DNA from 2 places in the Dickeya ananatis genome. Region 2 is predicted to be linked to the other one. Evidence: riboswitches for the same ligand, from Rfam matches in the RefSeq annotation. Region 2 holds a riboswitch; the other holds the start of a gene.

Region 1 (11,257 bases), 670 kb from region 2:
GAATACAACGTGCAGGAAGGTAAAGAAGACGCGGTGGGCAACATCGTACATATCCACGAGCCGATTGCGGTCACCCAGATAGACAGCGCTCAGCCGCAACCCACGCTAGGCATCGGTGCACCGACCGATAAAGTCTTCATGCTGGAAGAAAAACAGCGACCGGGCGAATACATGAGCGCGTTTGAAGACGAGCACGGCACCTACATCATGAACTCACGCGACCTGCGCGCCATTCAGCACGTAGAACGCCTGACCAACATGCAAGTCGCCTCGCTGAAAATCGAAGGCCGCACCAAGTCGTTCTATTACTGTGCCCGTACCGCACAGGTGTACCGCCGCGCTATCGACGATGCTGTCGCCGGTAAGCCGTTTGACCCAACGTTGCTGCAAACGCTGGAAGGCCTCGCGCACCGTGGTTACACCGAAGGCTTCCTGCGCCGCCACGTTCATGAGGATTACCAGAATTACGACTACGGTTACTCGGTATCTGACCAGCAGCAGTTTGTCGGGGAGTTCACCGGCGAGCGACGCGACGGTCTGGCGGAAGTGGCGGTCAAGAACAAATTCTCTCGTGGCGACAGCGTAGAGATGATGACGCCGGGCGGCAACGTCCAGTTCACTATTGATACCCTGCTCAATAAAAAAGGTCAGGCTGTCGAGGTGGCACCGGGTGACGGCCACACCGTGTATCTGCCAGTGCCGGACGATATCGACCTGGAATACGCGTTACTGCTGCGCAACCTGTCGGGGACAACCACCCGTAACCCGCATGCAAAATAGCAAAAAAGTGACACAATCGCGCCAATTGTGACATTTTTTAGAATCAGATCACATCAATGGCACTGGTGACTGGTTATTATTGCAGCGCTGAGAAAATACAAAACGAAAAATAAGCGTAGTAATGCTACTAGGAACCACCTCCTTGGCCAGCTCAATCTCCCTTGAGCTGGCTTTTTCTTTGCGCGCTATTCACGCTTGAGGCGTGGACTATTCACCAGATAGAGCGTAATCACCAAAATCAGGATCGCCCCGGCATAAGTGAAGGTATCCGCCGGATTTTTATGGTCGACAATAATCAGCCGTACAATCGCGGTGATACCAATGTAGATGAAATAGCGCAGCGGGAAGTGATAGCCGGAGAGAAAATACTTCACGATCAACGCCAGAAACTCAAAGTAGAGGAAATAAATCACCAGGCTTTCGATCAGCATATACGACGACTCTTTTTCATTGCTGACCAGCAGTACCGTCGCCAAATGCCAGGTTTCCTTAGCCAGGAAAACCACCAGAATCGCCGCCAGCACCAGCAGGCCGAAATTGAGTATCGTCTGTAATCCTCTGGCAATCATGATCGCACGCGCAGACCCCGCCATAAGCCTCTCCTCAACGCTAGATTCAGAGAAAATACGCCCCAAAAAAAACAGCCCCTGAAGACCTGGGGGACGTCAGTGTCGCCATCTGGCAATAACCTGACGGAGATCACAAAATTACCGGGTCATCAGCGAACTGTCTATGCAATATTTTTTACTACTTATCTGATTTTCTTATCGCTTTGATCAGGCAGCCATCGTCACCACCAGCGGTGAAAATGGTGCACCGGACCGATGCCGTGGCCGACTTCCAGCGAGTCGGCCTGTTCCAGTGCGCCTTGCAGGTAGGCCCGCGCAGCAGACAGAGTGTCGAACCAGTTATCATGACGCGGTCGTAACGCTGCCAGCGCCGCCGACAGCGTACAACCGGTGCCGTGCGTATGCCGGGTGTGCACGCGCGGCGTACTTAACCGAACGGGTTCGGCATGTGGCATGAACAACCAGTCCGGACTTTCCTGGTCACTCAGGTGCCCGCCTTTCATCAGCACCGCCTGACACCCCATCGCCAATAGCGCTTCGCCTTGCTGGCGCATCCCGTGTTCATCGTCGGCAGGCGCGCACTGTAGCAACGCCGCCGCTTCAGGCAGGTTAGGCGTGATCAACGATACCCGCGGCAACAGCAACTGACGCACCGCTTCCACCGCCTCCGCCGCCAGTAGCGGATCACCGCTTTTGGCCAGCATCACCGTATCCAGCACCACATAGGGCACCGGGTAACGTAACAGCCGGTCTGCCACCGTTTCCACAATATCCGTCTGTGCCAGCATGCCGATTTTCGCGCTGTCAATGCGGACATCGCTCAGCACAGAATCCAGTTGGGCTGCGACAAACGTCGGTTCAATGCGGTAAACCGACTGCACACCACGGGTATTTTGTGCCACCAGTGCAGTAATCACACTGGTGCCATACGCCCCCAGTGCCGAGAAGGTTTTCAGGTCAGCCTGAATACCGGCACCACCGCTCGGGTCAGTACCGGCGATCGTCAGCGCGTTGATACATTTCATACCAGCGCCTCCCGCTTCAGGGTATAGAGCGCATCCAGAAACGCGGGAATAAAACTCCCCGGCCCCCGAGCCTGCGCCGCCGCCAGTTGCCCGCAATGAGACATCACCGCACAGGCAGCGGCCACATGACCGAGGCGGTCACCTTCCAGCGCACAGAAACCCGCGACCACCGCCGACAGCGCACACCCGGTGCCAACCACCCGGGTCATCAGCGGGTCGCCGCCGGGTATCGCCAGCACCCGATCGCCGTCAGTCACGTAGTCCACCTCGCCGGTGACCACCACGCAGGTGGCCCAGCGCTGTGCCAGTGCTATAGCGCAAGGCAAGGCGGCCAGCACATCATTGCCGCTGTCCACGCCACGTCCTGCGGACTGTTCGCCCGCCAGCGCCATTACTTCGGAGGCATTACCGCGGATAGCCGTTGGCTTCATCGCCAGTAATTCAACGGCAAATTCAGTGCGAAAACGCAGGCCACCGACCGCGACCGGGTCCAGCACCCACGGTGTACCGACGTTGATGGCGCTGGTTACCGCGGCGCGCATCGCCTGCGCACGGTCAGCCTCAAGCGTCCCCAGATTAATCAGTAACCCATCGGCCAACGCACTAAACTGCGCCGCTTCACCGGCATCGACTACCATCGCGGGCGAAGCGCCTAACGCCAGCAACACATTGGCGGTAAACCCTTGCACCACCTCATTGGTGAGACAATGCACCAGCGGTGCGCGCAAACGGAAAGCATCGAGAGAATCCGCGACGGACGCGGCAGGGAAAAGTACAGGTCGAGCGTTCATAAACCTCCCAACCGGCGTGAAAGAAGGCGGTACCGGTGGGATACCGTGACTTCCCTACGCTGGCATTATCCAGTTCAGGTAATACGGGTATTTCTCAGCCCGCTTTTCATAAAGGGGCACCCCGAGTCAACGAACGCTATTATTGGGAGTATTGAGCAAAAAGGTCAATGGCAGGATGCCCGTCGGCAACATTGCCCCCTCTTCAACAGGTTGTTCTGGCTGTAACATGCCAGTCTTTACTGCGCCCTGAACGTATCGGTTATCCTTGCCAGCGCAGAACGCAACAGCTCACGCCGACAGGCAAAATTAATCCGGGCAAACCCAGCGTAGGCCGGGCCAAATTTCGCGCCATCATCCAGCCACACCCCAGCCTGTTTGAGCAACGTTGGCTGTAAATCCTCCGGTGCAATACCACTGCACCGAAAATCCAGCCAGCCAAGATAGAGCGCATCCGCATCAAACAGTCGAACGCTGACATCAGCAGTGAGACTCGCCTGCAACAACGTCCGGTTAGCGCGTAAATAATCCAGTAATGCGGCTAACCACGGCCCACCATGCCGGTAAGCCGCTTCACAGGCCGCCAGCCCTAACATATTCGGTATATGTAACGAGCAACGCGCATAACTGCGTTTAAGCCCGTCACGTATTGCCTTGTTGGGAATAAACAGATTTGACGTCTGCAATCCCGCCAGATTAAAGGTTTTACTCGGCGAAGTGCAGGTAATGCTGTTGTCGGCAAATTCATCGTTAATACTGGCAAATGGCTGATGCCGTGCCGCTGGATTAACAATCAAATCCTGGTGAATTTCATCAGCAATCACCATCACACCATGACGCTGGCAAATATCGCCCATTGCCAGTAATTCATCCCGACGCCAGACATGCCCGGTCGGATTATGCGGATTACAGAGAAAAAATAGCCGCGTCGTCGGCGTAATCGCCTGTTCAAATGCGTCAGGATCGAACGCATACCCTGATGCAATTTCAGTAAGCGGTGCCGTCACCACCTGGCGATCGTTCATTGTCACACTGTGATAAAACGGCCCATAAACCGGCGGTTGAATTAATACCCCATCCCCCGGCTGAGTGAATGTCTGCACAATCATGCTCAGGCTATTCACCACACCAGGGCTTTGCATAATCCAGTCTTCCTGGATTTTCCAGCCATGATGATCTGACTGCCATTGAATAATTGCATCAAATAGCGTGTCACTGGCGCGTGTGTAGCCAAAAACCCCTTTATTAATAGCATCATGCAATGCCTGCCGCACTTCATCAGGACATGTAAAATCCATGTCTGCAATCCACAACGGCAACGGTGCCAGTGAGGTGGAGTGCGGCAGATAGGGGGACGGATGCTCCCATTTCAATAAATGGGAATGCGAAAAATCGATAACCTCATCAAAACGGCAAGCCATGTAGTACGTCCCTATGCCATTTCTATAACGACGATAACGTCTGTAGCGATCAGTCAGAATTCGGTGAAGACTTTTCAAACACCGCAAGCTTGGGTTGATGCCGTCCGGCTCGGGTCAGCCGATAAACCTGTAATTGCACTAACAACGCGACAGCCAACAGAAAATAGGCGGCGATCATCGGCAACCAATCGTCACGCCAATGGTTCATGACAGCCCAGGCAACCAATGAAGAGAACGACATCTGTATCGCAGCCATGAGAGCGGAAGCCTGCCCGGCAAGCGACTTGAACGCAGACAAGGCTATCGACGCTCCGGTCGCAATCAGTACAGCAAACCCCAGGCTCCCCAGCGTAGCCGAAATCAGATAAGGCCAGACTGACACCGTCAATACCTGCATCGTCAGAATAAAACCGGCCATTGCCAGTAATATCAACACCGCACCGCCATACAAAATCGCCGTTTCTTTCACCCGGCCCAGCAACCGGGCGGTCAGCAGGCTACCCGTGGTGATGGCCAGGGCATTAACAGCAAAATAGTAGCCAAACTGATCTACCGGGATATGCAGCGTTTCTATCAATACTCGAGGCGAACTGGAAAAGAAAATCAGTTGGGTAGCGAAGCCAAAACTGGCGGCAAAACACCCCAACCGAAATTCAGGATGCCGGAACACGGTGATATACCCGGAAAACACGTTCAACGGTGCAGCCGGAGAATGCGCCCCCTCGGAGACGCTGGCGCATACTGCTGGCAGCGGCTTCCATAAGACCAACATTCCGCACAGTAAGGCGAAGAAACCTAACGCATAGAAACTGGAACGCCAGCCGTAATGCACAATCAGTATTCCCCCTATCACCGGTGCCAATACCGGTACCAGACTGATCACACCGTTAAGCAGGCTGAACACTTTCCCGATGGCTGCCCCTTGAAAGCGCAGCGGCACACTGGCCGATGCGGCAACGGCCATCGCTCCGGCCCCACACCCTTGCACCAATCGTAGTGCGATAACCTCTGAAATGGTGCTGGTCAGGTATACGCCCAGCGTACTTAGCGAGTAAACCACGCAACCGGCCAATAAGACACGCTGTGCACCCAAGCGGTCGACTAACGGACCAAAGAAAAGCTGACTGAGGCTCAAACACAGCACAAACCCGCTGATGATCCATTGTGTCATCCCCGGCATACTGCCTAGCTCATGGGACATCGACGGTACGCCGGGAAGGCAGATATCCAACCCTAACGGAGCCGCGACCACCAATGGAAACAGGCCCGCTACCCGCCCCATATGCTCTTTTCCAATCCTCATCACAGTATGAATGCCTCTGGCTGCAGAGCCGGTTCCCGGCTTTTCAGACAACGATTAATCAATGGATTAAGCCGGTGATAACGATGGCTGATAGACTGATAAATCGCCGATGTCAGCGCCGCTCCCACCTCATGTTTACTAAAATCAGATACCATATCGCCCGCGGCAATCTCGCCCCGCATGCCCGCAATAAATTCATAGAAGGCTTTGGCTTTAGATTTCCCTCTCAATCCTTTTCGTCCGCCTTCCATCGCAATAATGTCGTCAATATCGAACACTTCCACATGTTTCCCGCCAAGCATTTTATCATTGCGGAAAATATAGATTTCCAAATGCTCTTTCGTACCGATGCGATGTCTTTCTTCTGACGTCTCGTCAGGTAAAGCATCCGACTTATAGGAATGGAAATGGATCGACTGGAATGGCCCTTGCTGAAATATATGCGATTCATGGGAAACACGGCCATTACCTTTATACAGGTCTCTACCTGCTGCCGTTACCCAATTTCTCTGCGAGTAGCCATTATGACACAGGTTAATCGATACCGCTGTCAGCGTTCTATCACCGCATTTAAAACAGATATTACTGCTGCAATCCACTTCGCCAAATGTTCCTAGCAACAGCCCTAACTGGTTTTCATCATAATGGTTAGCTTCGTCGAAACGGCGTCGCCCAAACAGAGCACGATAGTCATCAAGCGCCAATTGGCTAAGCACATCATCTGGCCTAATCGCCATCGAAAAGACATCAATATTATCGAACTGTTTGCCTTCGCCAAAACCAGATTCGAGGACAAAAGGTACAATATCGAAATAGTGATAACCACTATGCGAGCATTTCCCGTATCCCTGATGGTAAGGGTGATAATGCTGTTCTACTATTTCTGTCGGCATACGCCACTGGCCGTCTGAGTGGAAGGTTTGCACATTAGTGACCGGGCAATGGGTTTGAGCAAAGCACTCGGCAATATATCGTTTAATCAGATTAAACGACGTCTGATAACGTCGTTGGGCCATAAGCGAAAACACCTGACGAGGATTATCACGCCGCTTTTTTTGATACAGCGTATTTAGCGCGTAATAATCTTCCGCAATCTGTATCGATTTCTCAATTGAGGTTGAAATACCTTCATAAGATGAAATCGGTTTATCCATTAAAATAGACAAACCTGATGCCAATGCCCAGCGAGCATAAGCCATATGGGCAAGCGGCTCGGTGGCGATAATCACACCATTGATTGCATACCTGTCCACCACATCATTGAGTTTCTTTATGACATCGGCGCTCAATTCAGCCTGACTATTATCACTATCATTAAAGTAAATAACTTCAGGCCGTAATTGTTTTCCTGCAAGATAAGCCTCTATCCCTGGCCTGGCCGAAATAAAATCCACTGCAGCACATAGATTTAATGTTGGGTCCTCACAGGATATTTCAAGCAAAGGGTAATAAATTCTCTTGGCATGAGGACCAAATCCGATCAGCAACAAATTGACAACTTTATTATTCGTCAACATCGTCATCGCTTACCTCCTTGCGTTAAAGGCTCTGTTTCTTTTCCAGCAAATAACTACCGATAAACAGAGCATCCATACCGATGGCGCTCCTGAAACACTCAATTGCATCATCCGGTGATTCAACAATAGGCATTCCCGCGAGATTAAAACTGGTATTGAGTACTACCGGTATGCCGGTCAGGCTCTCCAGTGTCTTAATCAACTGGTAGAATTTTTTATTCGACGCAACAGAAACGGTTTGTAATCTGGCTGTGCCATCGACATGAATACAGGCAGGCATATCCACTTTAGCCTGCGTTTTCACCGGAGCCACCTTCATCATATAAGGAACAGGCGATAGCATATCAAAATACTTATCAGCAGCCTCCTCCAATACCACGGGGGCATAAGGGCGGAACCATTCACGCAGTTTTATTTGGCTATTGAGGATTTCTTTTGTCCAGCTATTGGTTGGTGAAGCGAGAATACTACGGTTTCCAAGCGCACGAGGCCCGAACTCGCTGCGATCCTGGAACCAACCGATAATTTTCCCTTCGGCAATAAAGCGGGCGGCTAATTGCTCTGGCTGGCTGACACGCTGAATACTGAATTCATTCTCACAGGCACGTAAGCTGCCTGTAATGTCCTCTTCAGTATAAACCGGCCCCAGATAAGCAGAACTGTCAAACTTAGGCACCCGATGATCTTTTTTCCAGAAGTACTCCGCGGCGGCACCTAACGCCAACCCGGCATCTCCCGGAGACGGCGGCACATATACTGTAATTCCTAATTCTTCTTCCAATTTTCGATTCATCACCGAATTCATGGCCACGCCGCCCGCCACACACAACGCATCGATATGATGTTGCTCAAGCAGTGCTTTCGCTCGACGAATGATTGATTTTTGTAGTTGATCCTGAGCCCAGGCAGCCAAATGCATATCAAACGGACGAATCACGTCCCCTTTGCGGCGACGTTCTGGAATATCACGCCCTTGCTTTTTAAACCAACGCTTAAGATCCTTAGTGCAATCATCAGAATAAGGCTCATCTCTCAGAGCAGAGACTTCACCCTGCGGTGTTTCAATAAACGGCGAATAGTCTGCAAAAATCGTTGGATTACCGAAAGAGGCCAACCCCATGGTTTTGCCTGACTCACGATAACTATCAAAGCCCAAATAGCAGGTAATATCGCCATAAAACCGGCCATATCCCTGATCACAAGGCTGTGTATTATCCTGGGCGAGAAGTATCAGATCATTATTTTCGTACAGATAATAACTGACCTGCTCCGCCGCATTATTTTCCAGCACATCAGCGTCCACTCGTTCACCAATAATATTTCCGGTGTGATCGGCAACAACGACCAGGGCACGCTGAATATCAGTCTGGCTAACCGCACTTAACGCATGAGCTGAATGATGCGACGTCACAGCATGAATGCGCTCCACTCCGGGAAACAGGGAATCAATCTCTTGTTTAAGTTTGCCATCAAGCCCAGCCTTGCCATTCATTGGCTGTCCAAAACTCACCACCGAGACAGCGGAAATATCACTCAATGTCAGTTTATTACGCTGCAGTATTTCCCTCACCGCACAAGTGACATGACCATCGTATTTTTTTCTGGAAACCCGTTCTTCTGCGATTGCGGTTATCACTTTATCTCGGGTAGCCAGTACTACATTGCCATCGTAGGTTACGGTTCCGTCGGCCAGTATCGGGAGATTAACTGCTAAAATTAACTCTTGCATAACCATCCTTTTTTCTAAAATTTTCTTGCCCGTAGAAAAAACGTCAGTGGAATTGATGAAAAACCATTACTGAAACGCCACCAACCATCTTCATGCAGTGATAATTGTGAGAATGCTTTATAAAAGCTCTTATCAAATTCCTGAAAGGCTGTAATACACAACCCTTTGTTAGTCAGGCTGGTAATAATTTCAGACAGACTATGAAACCAGACATATTGCTCCTGATTTTCTATCTGATGATATTCATTGGCATACGAATATTTATAATTCGCTTTTACAGGTGCATCCGTTCGGGTAGCATTGAATAATGTACTACCATCAAATGGTGAATTATCCTGGAGGGGGTTACTGAACATTTTCGCAATCGGATGCTCATCAATCAACAATAACTCGCCACCAGGTTTTAGATGAGAAGCAATAGTACTCGCCCACAAATCCAGATGCTGGAGCCAGACCAAAACGCCGTAGGAGGTAAAGATAATATCGAACTCACCGAGCGCTAACGTGGATATATCATAGACACTGGCACAGTAAAATTGGGTATTAAGACCAAATTTATTCTTTATCGAATTAGCGGTATCAATAGCGTCAGAAGAGTAATCAATCGCACTGACCTCTGCACCCATTATCTCAAGAGCAAAGCTATCCAGCCCAATATGGCATTGTAAATGCAGTACTCTTTTACCTCGCAGGTCACCTAGTTCAGATAACTCAATATCTTTAAGTTGATATCGGCACGGGTCATAATTATTAACATCATAATCTGATTGGCCAGAATGAATGCGTGCCAGCTCATTCCAGAACTGGATATTTTTACTATCATAAAAACTTTTCAAATGAAATTCCTTTCATCCACCTCACATCAGTCGTATTGATACCGGCAAAATTTACCCCTAACACCGCAGATGCTCACTTTCCGTATCATACAACCCGTTATCATTCCCCTTTAAAAAAACAGCTACATTTCTCTTCTCAAGAAACCCTTGAGTAAAATAACGAAAAAACAGAATAGCAAAACACTACAAATTAAAGAATTTCAAAAAATAATAATTTACAGAATCACAGGTGTCAACAAGAGTTATTTACAGAAACAAGCTACTAATTACAACGATCACAATTATAATAGAGACTATATTAAAAATAAGACTCACTTAAAGGAAGTTTATTTAACCAATTCAATTACAACTAGCGAATTAAATTTACAATAGACCATCACTGTTCACCACCAATTAATCAGGCAGGGTGAGATCAATAATTAGAATATTCCTACGGCATTCCCCTCTATCCATCACTTATATCTAAACTAATTCCAGTTACAGGAAGTGAATTATTAGAATGATGACCTGTCAATGGCGGGAAAACCCTAAATAGTTTCACCTAATATCGCTACGCTTTAGCCAGCCCATGTTTATTGCCGGGAAATGGGCTGACTGACACCATAAATGATCTCCACCCAATACCAGCACCAGGCTAAATCAGAGATCCGAACAAAGGTAAGAGATCAACCCCCGTAAACTGCAAAGAGTGCGTGGAGCTAAAACCGCTCCACTTACATCACCACTTTGTACCTGAACAGGTATTCATAACGCCGCCTGGGCGATCAATCCCCTCAGCCATTGATGTGCCTGATCGCGATGCCAGCGTTCATGCCAGTACATCGCCATCTCAAATCCCGGAAGCTCGATGGGTGCTGTCGCAACCTGTAGACCGGTCTGACCGCGTAGCAACCGGGATGGCAGCATAGCTACAAGGTCGGTAGTGGTCAGTACGGACATCATGAACAGAAAATGCGGCACTGATAGCACCACTTTTCGTGTTAACCCTCTCTCCATCAGTGCGACATCGGTTGTACCGTGAAAACCACCGCCATCCGGCGACACTATCACATGCTCTAACTGACTGAACTGTTCCAGCGTTAATGGGTCACATAGATGCGGGTGCCCAACCCTGCCAGCCAATACATAGTGTTCACGAAAGAGCACACGCCTGCGCATCGCCGGGTGCGCCATGTCACTGGTATGCAACGCCAGGTCGATATCGCCTTGTTCCATTCGCTGCAACATGGCGGACGGCGGTGTCTCCAGAATCGCCAGCCGGGTATGCGGTGCGTCCTGACGCAGTTGGT
Region 2 (11,257 bases):
ATCGGCGATGGCAGTCAGCAGGTTGGTGGCACCGGGTCCGCTGGAGGCCATACACACCGCTGCTTTACCGCTGGCGCGTGCCATCCCCTGAGCGATGAATCCGGCACCCTGTTCATGGCGGGCGAGTACATGGCGAATGATGTGGCTTTTTCCCAACGCATCGTACAACGGCAGCGCCGCGCCGCCCGGAATACCGCTTACTGTGGTGATGCCTTGCTGCTCCAGCAGACGGATAATCAGCTCAGCCCCTGTATAACGCATAGTCATATCCTTTATCAGAGCCGGTCAGGAGGAGCGGGGAGGGTGGACATAAAGAAACCCCGCTCGGCTTGCGCCGGCGGGGTTTGGGAATCTAGGTTTGATTCGGAACCCGTTACGGCGCGCTGCCGACCACGACCACCACGCGCACGACGACGACCGCGTCAAGCAGCGCGGCGTTGTTTAGTAGTGCGAAAGTAGAGGTGGTGTGTTTCACGGGTAACCTTAATGTTCGTTTTGGTTAATTTGCGCTCCCATATAACCATGAGCGCGGAAAAATAGACAAGGCTTCAACACAGCAAAACCACAAAAATGTGCTTAATGTCACATTTTAAATGGGGTGTTTGTCATCCCAGCCCCAGTATTTTCGCGGCCTGTGCATGCTGCGCCAGTTCGCGGGTCGGGCCATCGTGATAGATACGGCCGTCTACCACCAGTATGCTGCGTGGTGCAATGCGTATGGCGTCTTCCAACTGGTGTGACACCATTAATAGCGTCAGGTGCCGTTCGCGGCAAATCTCATCCACCAGTGACAGCATTTCCTGACGTAGCGCCGGATCGAGTGCGGAAAACGGTTCATCCAGCAGCAGGATCGGTTGCTGGCGAATCAGGCAGCGCGCCAGTGCCGCCCGCTGGCGTTGCCCGCCAGACACCTGCGACGGCAGGCGTTCCAGCAGTGGTGAAAGCCCCATGCGGCCCGCGATATCACGTAGCGTTTGCTGCTGATCCGCACTTAATTTCAGGCCGGGATGCAGACCAAGGGCGATATTCTGCGCCAGCGTCAGATGGGGGAACAGGTTGTTTTCCTGAAACAGGATCGACACCGGGCGTTTTGCCGGTGGCGTGGCATCATGATCCTGCCCGTTAAGCTGTAACTGGCCGCTATCGGCTGACAGAAAGCCCGCTATCAGGCTCAGCAGGGTACTTTTCCCCGCGCCACTCGGGCCCAGAATGGCAAGGTGCTCGCCGGATTGCACCTGTAAATCGAAGCGCATCGGCAGGTGTTGGTAGAGATAGGTCAACTTATGGAGTGCTATCATGTAAGCCTGCCAGTTTCTCAATCAGGGTAAACAGCGTGAAGCACAATACCAACAGTAGCAGCGCCGTTACCGCGCCATCGGCACTGCGATACGCGCCGATTTGTTGATAAAGGTAAAACGGCAGGGTGCGAAACTGCTCGTTGCCAAATAGCGCGATGATGCCGAAATCACCCACCGATAATACGCAAGCAAAGGCCAGCGCCTGTGCAATAGGCGCGCGTAGCGCCTTCAGTTCCACCACCCTGAGTCGATTCCAGCCACGAATATCCAGTGACTGACACAACAAGCTGTAACGTGCGGCGGCGTCAGTCATCGGGTTTTCCAGCACTTTCATCGCATAGGGAATAGCCAGCAGCGCATTGGTCAGCACCACCAATCCGTAAGGGGAGGACGGTAGCCCGATAGTTCGATTGAATAGCAGGAAAAACCCTGACGCCAGCACAATGCCCGGCATCGCCAGAATCAGCATACCACTCAGGTCCAGCCACTGGGCGGCTAACCGTTGCTGACGCAGTTTCAGTTCACGGCTACTCCACAATAACATCAGGGTTAACGCTACGCTGAGCACACCGGCTGCCAGCGCGATACGCAACGAGGTCCAGAGCGTTTGCCACAATGCCGGCTGGCGCAATACGTCTGGCAATGAGCGATTTAGCCCATCGGCGAAGACGGCCAGGAGCGGTGGCAACAACAATAACAGCGCTGCTGTAATCAGTAGCGTATCGGTGACCCGGCTAAACAGGCTGTCCTGTGGGTCGCGCCAGCGCTGGCGGTTGCTGACACCGACTGCCAGTAACCGGCTCAGCCGTTGGCTGAGTAACACCAGCCCCAGACAACAGACCATCTGCAACAGCGCCAGCAGCGCGGCCCGCGCAGGGTCATAATCAAAGTTCAGCGCCTGATAGATAGCCAGTTCGATAGTCGTCGCCTGCGGGCCACCACCCAGCGCCAGCACGGTAGCAAAGCTGGCAAAGCACAGCATGAAAATCAGTGCCCCGGCAGGTAAGAGCTGGCGGCGTAGCCACGGCCACTCCACCAGACGGAAGAAGTACCAGCCGCGCAGGCCGAGTTGGGCTGCCAACTGGCGTTGTTCGGTCGCAATACCTTCCAGCGCCTGCAAGAACAGTCGCGTTGCCAGCGGCAGATTAAAAAAGACATGAGCCAGCAGGATGCCCTGCAAGCCGTAAGGCGAAAATCGGTATTCGATGCCCACCTGCATCAGCAAACGTGCCAGCCAGCCTTCCCGGCCATAGACGCTGAGTATACCGAACACGGCCACCAGCACCGGCAGTACCAGCGTCATCGCGCACAACCGCAGCAGCAGGCGATGGCCGGGAAAACGGCGACGATACAACGCCCGCGCCAGAAATAGCGCGGGCAAGGTGGAAAGCAGTGCCGATAACAACGCCTGCCAAAAGCTGAAGCGAATGACATGCCACAGATAGCTGTCATTCCATAGTGACAGCCAGGGGGTAGGGGGGGCGTCCAGCCACAGTGCGCCGAACGCCAGTGCCGCAGTTGCGATCAACAGAACTGCGGCCAGCAGCCCCGGCCACAGCCAGCCTGGGATCAGCGGCTGACGGCGCGCTGCCATGCCTGAACCCAATTCGCCCGCTGTTCTGCGACTTGCTGTGGGGAAAACTCCAGCGCGCTGGCTGGCAGCGTCAGGGTGTTGTAGCCCTCAGGCAGCTCGGTTTTGATCACCGGGTACATCCAGTTGGTGGTCGGAATGAGCTGTTGAACGGTGGGGCTTATCATAAATTGCAGGAAGCGTGCCGCCAGCTGCGGGTTTTTACTGCCAGCCAGTGAGGCGGCGACTTCGACCTGCATATAGTGGCCTTCGCTGAAGTTGGCGGCGGCATAGCTGTCTTTTTTCTCAGCGATGAGATGGTAGGCCGGTGAGGTGGTGTAGCTCAGTACCAAATCGGCTTCACCTTTCAGGAACAGGCCGTAGGCTTCGCTCCAGCCTTTGGTGACGGTGACGGTTTTCGCCGCCAGTTTCTGCAAGGCTTGTGGTGCTTTGTCGCCATACACTTTTTGCATCCACAACAGTAACCCCAGCCCCGGTGTGCTGGTCCGAGGATCTTCGTAGATCACTTTCCACGGCTGGTCGCTTTCCACCAGTTCATGCAGGCTTTTGGGCGGGTTTTTCAGTTTGTCTTTGTTATAGACGAAGGCGAAATAACCGTAGTCGAACGGCAGGAAGGTCTCGTTGTGCCAGCCGCCGGGCACTGCCAGCGTGCTGGTGTTCACGCCATGCGGGGCGAACAGGCCGGTCTGTGCTGCGGCTTGTACCAGATTGTTATCCAGCCCCAGCACCACATCCGCCGACGTATTTTTACCTTCCATTCGCAGGCGGTTGAGCAGGGCGACACCATCTTCCAGCGCCACGAATTTCAGCTCACAGTCGCACTCTTTTTCAAACGCGGTTTTGACTGCCGGGCCGGGGCCCCACTCCGAGGCGAACGAGTCGTAGGTGTAGACCGTCAGAATGGGTTTGGCAAACACAGGGGCGGACAGCAATAACAGGCAGGACAATAATTTCTTTAACACTTTGCGCTCCAAATTGTTGAAGGCGGCAAAGGTCTTTGAGCAAGCAGAATGCAGTCTCAAATCCCTTCGCCGGTATTAACCGGATCAGGTTCGACGGGTATTTTCTCAGCGGCGCAAACGTACATGGTTGTTCGTGCATGACTCTTCTTACATGACGACGCGTACATGAATGTTGGGGCCGCACCCCGTTGAGAACGGCATCATTGTAAAGTGTTTGTCACATCAGGAAAAGCGCCATGACGGGGAGCGGAGGGTCAGGTGGTGGGGGCGGGCGGTGCGAACCAGGCCGACTTGAAATCGAACCAACCCAGTGTGTTCATGTGCAGCCCTCGCATGTTGGCCTGCCCTTGCAAGCGCAACCAGTGATGGAATAGCGGGTGAAGTTGCTGGTTACTGACCAGCGACTGGCTCCACTCCATCAGCGACAGGGAGCCCTGACGCCACCGACGCGCGGTGTTATCCAGCTCGTCTTCCCCTAAACAGTGTCGCAGCAACGGCAGTTCATACAGCATCGCGAACAGAGAAAACTCCAGCGGCAGATAAACGTTGGCGCTACCGAGCCAGATATCGCCGGCATCGGTGCCCTGGCACCAGGCGTCGAATTCCAGGCTACGTAGCGTCAGTGTGACGCCGTGTGATGCCAGCAAGCGGCTCATGATGTCGCTTATCACCGCGTACTCAGGGTGATCACGGTAGTAAGTGAGCGTGAGGTGGGTCAGCCCAGCCGGTTTTTCCCGTACCGCGCGCGGTGGGCTGTGATGCCAGCGCGGGAGCAAGCCATAGGCAGGAGACCAGTCACTCTGGTATGGGTTGTCAGCCAGGGCAAGCATCGCTACCGGGCTTAATACCTGACACAGCCAGTGGCGGATCTCCGGGTCTGTCATTGGCGCAGAACGGCGGTCAAACAGCAGGAAATAACAGCCTTCTTCGAGTCGATTCTCCAATTCATTGTCGATGGTGTCATCGCCTTGCAGCGTGACCGTACAGGCGGGGATAGCCGGTGCGTCCGGCAGCACCCAGATACTGACCTCATCAATCAGCGCCCGGTAGCCGAAGTAATCGTCAAACGCGGCAATTTTTAACTGATTGGGGGAATTGCGCACCACCTTATAGGGCCCGGTGCCCACCGGTTGACGCATAAAGTCCGGCAGCGTTTGCCATTCTTGCGGCAGGATCATTGCCGGTACGCTGCCGAGCAACCACGGTAGCCAGTCGTCAGGCATGCTGAGCCGGATATCCAGCACGAACGGCGTCGGTGACGAGATGTCCGCTAAATGGGAAAACAGCGGCAGCGACGTTAACCGGGATAACGAGGCGATCACGTCTTCCATCGTCAGTTCCCGGCCGTGGTGGAAACGAATAGCCGGGCGCAAGTAGAAACGCCAGTGCAAGGGTGACAACGCCTGCCAGTGGTGCGCGATATCCGGCAACAGTTCCCCATTTTCCTCATTTAGGCTGGTCAGCCCGCTGAAAATCTGGCGGGCGATGTGAGTTTCCGAGCGGCGTAACGCACCGCCGGGCAGCAGATTATGCATCGGTCGATAGTAGAGGATTCTTAGCAGGTGGCGACCTTGCCGCACGCTGCGACCAAGGTGTGACATCAGCATCTGGCGTACGGTTTCCTTGTCACCCACCAGTTGTACCAACTGGTCGATGCGGTCCTGCTCCAGCAGGTCTTCCGCCCGCTGCTGTTGCAGGGTTAATCCCGTGTAGAGAAAACTGAGACGCGAGCGTTTACCACGCCCGGCTTCTGCCTGCCAGGTGAGCCAGCCTTGTTGTTGCATGGCGTTGAGTAGCGAGCGGACATGGCGACGGGAGCAACTGAGCAACCCGGCCAGTTCCTGCAGCGTGGTGTCAGTATCCTGACCTTGCAGGCATTGCCATAACCGAACGAATTGTTGTTGCAAGCGTGGGGAGGACATAAAAGGGGAACTCCACGACTCAAGGTCATCAATATATTTTTCCCTATATTACGCGGATACTGAATAGCAGTGAATGGTTCTGTACGCGAACCGTCGTGAAGGGGAGGCTATATGTGCCGGTTATTCCGCTTTTATCGTCGCTGGCTTTGCCGAGGCTGTCGTCGGGGATGGGGTGTACTCACCGCTCCCCAGCGAATGGCATTGCTGTTACAGGTTACGCAATGGCAGATCCAGGATATGGAGGAGGAAGACTATCGCCGCTGGCTGTAATGCCGGTAGTTATCGAATGAGAGTGAGAACGACGGCGGGAAATCGCCACAGTGTTCTGAGTAATGGTGCTGTTCACCAGCCAGCGGAGTGCTCCGCTGGCTTTTTTTATAGCAGTTTTGATGATGGTGCGTTATTCCACCGGTTTCAGCCGGGCGACAAAGTGGCGCAATACCGGCGGCTCATAGGTGAACGTCAGACCTTTGATGCTGCTGGCTCTTTCTTTCAGTGCAATCAGCGAGTCGGCGATATAGTCCATGTGATCGTTGGTATACACCCGGCGCGGAATGGTCAGGCGCAGCAGTTCCAGCGGCGACGGCTTCTGTTCGCCGGTGTCCGGGTCACGTCCCAGCAACAGTGAACCGATTTCCACACTGCGGATACCCGCTTCCAGATACAGCTCATTATTCAGCGCTTGTGCCGGGAACTGCTCCGCTGGGATATGCGGCAGCAGCTTTTTCGCATCGACAAACACCGCATGCCCACCTACCGGGTATTGAATCGGAATCCCACCGGCACGCAGGCGCTCGCCGAGGTAGGTCACCTGGCCGATACGATAGGTCAGGTAGTCTTCGTTCATGCCTTCTTCCAGACCGATAGCCAGCGCTTCCATGTCACGCCCCGCCAACCCGCCGTAGGTCACGAACCCTTCCATTGGTACACAGCGGATGCGTACCTCGTTGAACAACTCTTCGTCGCTGCGAAAACAGCACAGTCCGCCGATGTTCACCATCGGATCCTTCTTCGCTGACATGGTGAGCATGTCGCCGTACTGGTACATCTCATGGACAATCGCTTTGATCGAGCGGTTCTCATAACCGGCTTCACGTTGTTTGATAAACCAGGCATTTTCACAAAACCGGGCCGAGTCGATCACAACCGGGATCCCGTGCTGCTGCGCGATGCGATATACCTCGCGCATGTTACCCATTGAAATCGGCTGGCCGCCGGAGCTGTTGCAGGTGACGGTGGTGATGATCGCCACGACGTTGTCCGCACCGTGTTGCTCGATGGTGGTCTGTAACAGGTCAAGGTCGAAGTCGCCTTTCCAGTCGTAATAGGTGGTGGTGTCGAAGGCTTTGGGTGTCACCACGTTGATGGCGCGTGCACCGTTTAACTCCACATGGGCAGCGGTGGTGTCAAAATGGAAGTTGGAAATGAACACCGGTTTCTTGCCGCCGCCGGCGCGCTGTTTTTTGGCGATCAGACACGGGAACAGGATTTGCTCCGCGCCACGGCCCTGATGGGTCGGAATCGTGAACGGATAACCCAGCAGCGCCTTGACCTGATCGCACAGATGGTAGTAGTTGCGCGACCCGGCATAGGCTTCGTCGCCCATCATCAGCCCGGCCCACTGTCGGTCGCTCATGGCGCCGGTACCGGAGTCGGTCAGCAGGTCGATGTAGACATCCTCACTGCGTAACAAAAACGGGTTGTAGCCTGCTTCCTGCAAGGCGCGTTCCCGTTCGTCGCGAGTGGTCATACGGATGTTTTCTACCATTTTGATACGAAAAGGCTCAGGGATGCGTTTCATGCACTTTCTCCATAACGCCAGTCAGCAGGCCGGTTTGCCGCTGTATGACGTCAAAAACAATAAATTGAAATAAAAGGAAAAAATCAGCGAGATGCTGAATCAGGCATGAAACGGGCGTGGGAAATCGTCGGTAAGGCGGTGGTCGATGTTGAACCAGGGGCGACAGTCGCCGGAGAGGCTCAGGCGATAACACCGGATGATGCGTGTCATGAGGTCTCCTTATCTCGTGAATAACGAACAACCAGAATAAGGCAAAAGTACCGGATAAAACCGTGATCACACGGGCGATCCCGCACTGACAGTATAGCCTTATATGAGAATTAAAATTAATTCAATAATGGTTCTCATTAGCGTACTTTAATGTTAAAACAGTCGACGTTTGGCATCGGAACCGGGTGTTGGGGCGTGTTGCCGTGGAGTCACTAACAAAGAGGTAAAGGCAGGTTATGGCTGGGGTAAAGGAATATAAAGTGTTTGATGTGACGTTGGCCCATAAGACATTGCTTACCCCATCGCTGATGCGTTGTGTATTCAGCGGCGAAGCGGTGAAGAAGATGAAAATCTGCTCGCCGGATCAACGAATTAAAGTATTGCTGCCCGCCGAGGACGGCACGCCGCCGCGTCTGCCGGATGTCGGCGAGTGGTACAAGCTGGTGCAGGCAATGCCCAAAGCGCAACGCCCGATTCCCCGCACCTACACGCTACGCAGTCTGGATACCGTCGCCGGAGAAATGGTGGTGGAGTTCGTGGTGCACGGCACCGAAGGCCCGGCTTCAGCCTGGGCGATGAGCGCGCAGCCCGGCGAAGAATTGCAGGTAGTGGCGCCGCGCGGCGATTTTGCCGGCGATAACGGCGGCTATGAATGGGTACTGTCGGAAAATACCCGTCAGGTGCTGCTGATGGGGGATGAAACCGCGCTGCCGGCGATCAAAGGCATTCTGGAACAGTTATCGCAACTGGATAACACACCGCAGGTGCAGGCATTTATCGAAGTACCATTACAGGCCGATTGCACTGACGATTATCGCCAGTTGCCGTTTGCCGAGGTGGTATGGCTGCCGCGCGAAGGCACTGGCGCGACCTATGGTGAGCGCTTGCTGGAGGCGGCGCGCCATTGGTCATGCCCGGTAGCGCAGGTAGCAGCACAGCCAGTGATGGTGGCAGATATCGAAGAGGGCGAGAAGGTGTGGGAACCGGCCAGCACGCAGCAGGGGCAGTTCTTCGGGTGGGTGGCCACGGAGTCCTCAGCGGTGAAGGCGCTGCGCCGCTATCTGCTGGCAGAAAAAGGCCTTGCGCAGGAGTCAGTCACCTTTATGGCCTACTGGAGCCGCGGTCCGCGTCCTCATTGAGGTTGTTGACAACAAAGCCCACAGAAGTGGGCTTTGTGCGTGCAATAAAACAGCAAGGCAAAACTAGCGCAGAAACGCCGGTTGTTGCTGCTCGTAGCGGGAGATGGCCGCTTCGTGCTGCAGCGTCAGGCCGATGCTGTCCAGACCGTTTATCATGCAGTGACGGCGGAAGCTGTCTATTTCAAACGAATAGGTTTTCTCGCCTGCTTTAACCTGCTGTGCTTCCAGATCCACCGTGAAGGTAATGCCTTCATGGCTGGCTACCAGTTTGAACAGGTCGTCGATATCGGCATCGCTCAATTTAACCGGCAACAGCTGGTTGTTAAACGAGTTACCGTAGAAAATATCGGCGAAGCTCGGGGCGATAACGACCTTAAAGCCGTAGTCGGTCAACGCCCACGGCGCGTGCTCACGGGAAGAGCCACAGCCGAAGTTTTCGCGTGCCAGCAGAATGCTCGCACCTTTATAGCGCGGCTGGTTCAGCACGAAATCCGGGTTAGGCTGCTGACCGGCATCGTCCAGAAAACGCCAGTCGTGAAACAGATGCTGACCAAAACCGGTACGGGTCACCTTTTGCAGAAACTGCTTCGGGATAATCGCGTCGGTATCGACGTTGGCGGCATCCAGCGGCACCACCAAACCAGTGTGTTGGGTAAATTTAGCCATGGTTGCCTCTCTTAATTCAGTTCACGGATGTCTGCAAAACGACCGGTAATCGCTGCCGCCGCCGCCATGGCGGGGCTGACCAGATGGGTGCGGCCGCCACGGCCCTGACGCCCTTCAAAGTTACGGTTACTGGTCGAGGCGCAACGCTCGCCCGGATTCAGACGGTCGTTATTCATCGCCAGACACATAGAGCAACCGGGCAGACGCCATTCGAAACCGGCATCCAGGAAGATTTTGTCCAGACCTTCGGCTTCCGCCTGCGCTTTGACCGGGCCGGAACCGGGGACAACATAGGCTTGTACACCATCGGCCACTTTGCGCCCTTTGGCGATGGCGGCAGCAGCGCGCAAGTCTTCAATACGGGAGTTGGTGCAGGAACCGATAAACACTTTGTCGATTGCCACTTCTGTCAATTTCACGCCCGGCTGCAAGCCCATATACGCCAGCGCTTTTTCTGCCGAAGCGCGCTCTACCGGGTCATTGAAGGATTCCGGTGTCGGGATGATTTGATCAACCGCGATCACCTGACCGGGGTTGGTGCCCCAGGTCACTTGCGGCGCGATGTCGGCGGCATTCAGTGTGACAATGGTGTCGTAGTGCGCATCAGCGTCGGAGCGCAGGGTGTTCCAGTACTCCACGGCAGCATCCCAATCGTTACCGGTAGGCGCGAACTGACGACCTTTCAGGTAAGCAAAGGTGGTGTCGTCCGGCGCGACCAGACCGGCTTTGGCTCCCATTTCGATCGCCATGTTGCACAGGGTCATGCGGCCTTCTATGCTCAGCGCTTCGATAGCGCTGCCGGTAAATTCCACAACATGGCCGGTGCCGCCAGCACTGCCGGTTTTACCGATGATAGCCAGCACGATGTCTTTGGCGGTGATGCCAGGGGCCGCGTTGCCCACGACCTCGATCTTCATGGTTTTGGCGCGGCCTTGTTTCAGTGTCTGCGTCGCCAGTACATGCTCGACTTCAGAGGTGCCGATACCGAATGCCAGTGCGCCGAACGCACCGTGGGTGGCGGTGTGGGAGTCACCACAAACGATGGTCATCCCCGGCAGCGTCATACCTTGTTCTGGCCCGATAACGTGTACGATGCCCTGAAACGGGTGGTTCAGGTCATACAGTTGTACGCCAAACTCGGCACAGTTTTTGATCAACTCCTGCATCTGGATACGGGCCATTTCGCCGCTGGCGTTGATGTCACGTGTCTGAGTCGAGACGTTGTGGTCCATGGTGGCGAAGGTTTTGCCCGGCTGGCGGACTTTACGGCCCATGGCGCGCAAACCGTCGAAGGCCTGCGGTGAGGTGACTTCATGCACCAGATGGCAGTCGATATACAACAACGGGGTTTCATTCGGTGCTTCGCGGACGACATGCGCATCGAACAATTTCTGATATAAGGTCTTAGCCATGATTACGCCCCTTCTGCTACAAATCGGGCAATCGCATCGCCCATTTCATCGGTGGTGACGGCGTTGCCGCCGCTGGCCAGATCGCCGGTGCGGTAACCTTCCGCCAGCGCCTGGTTAACCGCCTGCTCAATGGCGGTGGCGGCATCATCTGCACCCAGGCTGTAGCGCAGCAACAGCGCGGCGGACAGGATTTGGGCGATCGGGTTGGCAATGTTCTTGCCGGCGATATCCGGTGCTGAACCACCCGCCGGTTCGT

The links. A riboswitch is a leader RNA that binds a small molecule or an ion and turns the genes downstream of it on or off. The one in region 2 is predicted to bind thiamine pyrophosphate.
Region 1: another riboswitch for thiamine pyrophosphate. It lies ahead of thiM (hydroxyethylthiazole kinase); the one in region 2 lies ahead of thiB (thiamine ABC transporter substrate binding subunit).

What each region holds. Positions count from the first base shown of each region.
Region 1 is NZ_CP040816.1:848,327-859,583, reverse strand. It holds gene trhP (prephenate-dependent tRNA uridine(34) hydroxylase TrhP) at 1-780, shown strand, start outside; gene psiE (phosphate-starvation-inducible protein PsiE) at 966-1,373, opposite strand; gene thiD (bifunctional hydroxymethylpyrimidine kinase/phosphomethylpyrimidine kinase) at 1,571-2,374, opposite strand; gene thiM (hydroxyethylthiazole kinase) at 2,371-3,165, opposite strand; TPP riboswitch at 3,200-3,299, opposite strand; gene FGI04_RS03745 (MalY/PatB family protein) at 3,402-4,583, opposite strand; gene FGI04_RS03740 (MFS transporter) at 4,633-5,886, opposite strand; gene FGI04_RS03735 (Gfo/Idh/MocA family oxidoreductase) at 5,886-7,409, opposite strand; gene FGI04_RS03730 (carbamoyltransferase C-terminal domain-containing protein) at 7,426-9,132, opposite strand; gene FGI04_RS03725 (class I SAM-dependent methyltransferase) at 9,147-9,968, opposite strand; gene FGI04_RS03720 (LysR family transcriptional regulator) at 10,713-11,257, opposite strand, start outside.
Region 2 is NZ_CP040816.1:179,661-190,917, forward strand. It holds gene ilvB (acetolactate synthase large subunit) at 1-261, opposite strand, end outside; gene FGI04_RS00765 (ilvB operon leader peptide IvbL) at 374-475, opposite strand; gene thiQ (thiamine ABC transporter ATP-binding protein ThiQ) at 606-1,298, opposite strand; gene thiP (thiamine/thiamine pyrophosphate ABC transporter permease ThiP) at 1,282-2,892, opposite strand; gene thiB (thiamine ABC transporter substrate binding subunit) at 2,868-3,851, opposite strand; TPP riboswitch at 3,895-4,049, opposite strand; gene sgrR (HTH-type transcriptional regulator SgrR) at 4,106-5,773, opposite strand; gene sgrT (glucose uptake inhibitor SgrT) at 5,885-6,043, shown strand; gene tnaA (tryptophanase) at 6,174-7,574, opposite strand; gene tnaC (tryptophanase leader peptide) at 7,674-7,784, opposite strand; gene FGI04_RS00805 (siderophore-interacting protein) at 8,021-8,923, shown strand; gene leuD (3-isopropylmalate dehydratase small subunit) at 8,987-9,589, opposite strand; gene leuC (3-isopropylmalate dehydratase large subunit) at 9,601-11,001, opposite strand; gene leuB (3-isopropylmalate dehydrogenase) at 11,004-11,257, opposite strand, start outside.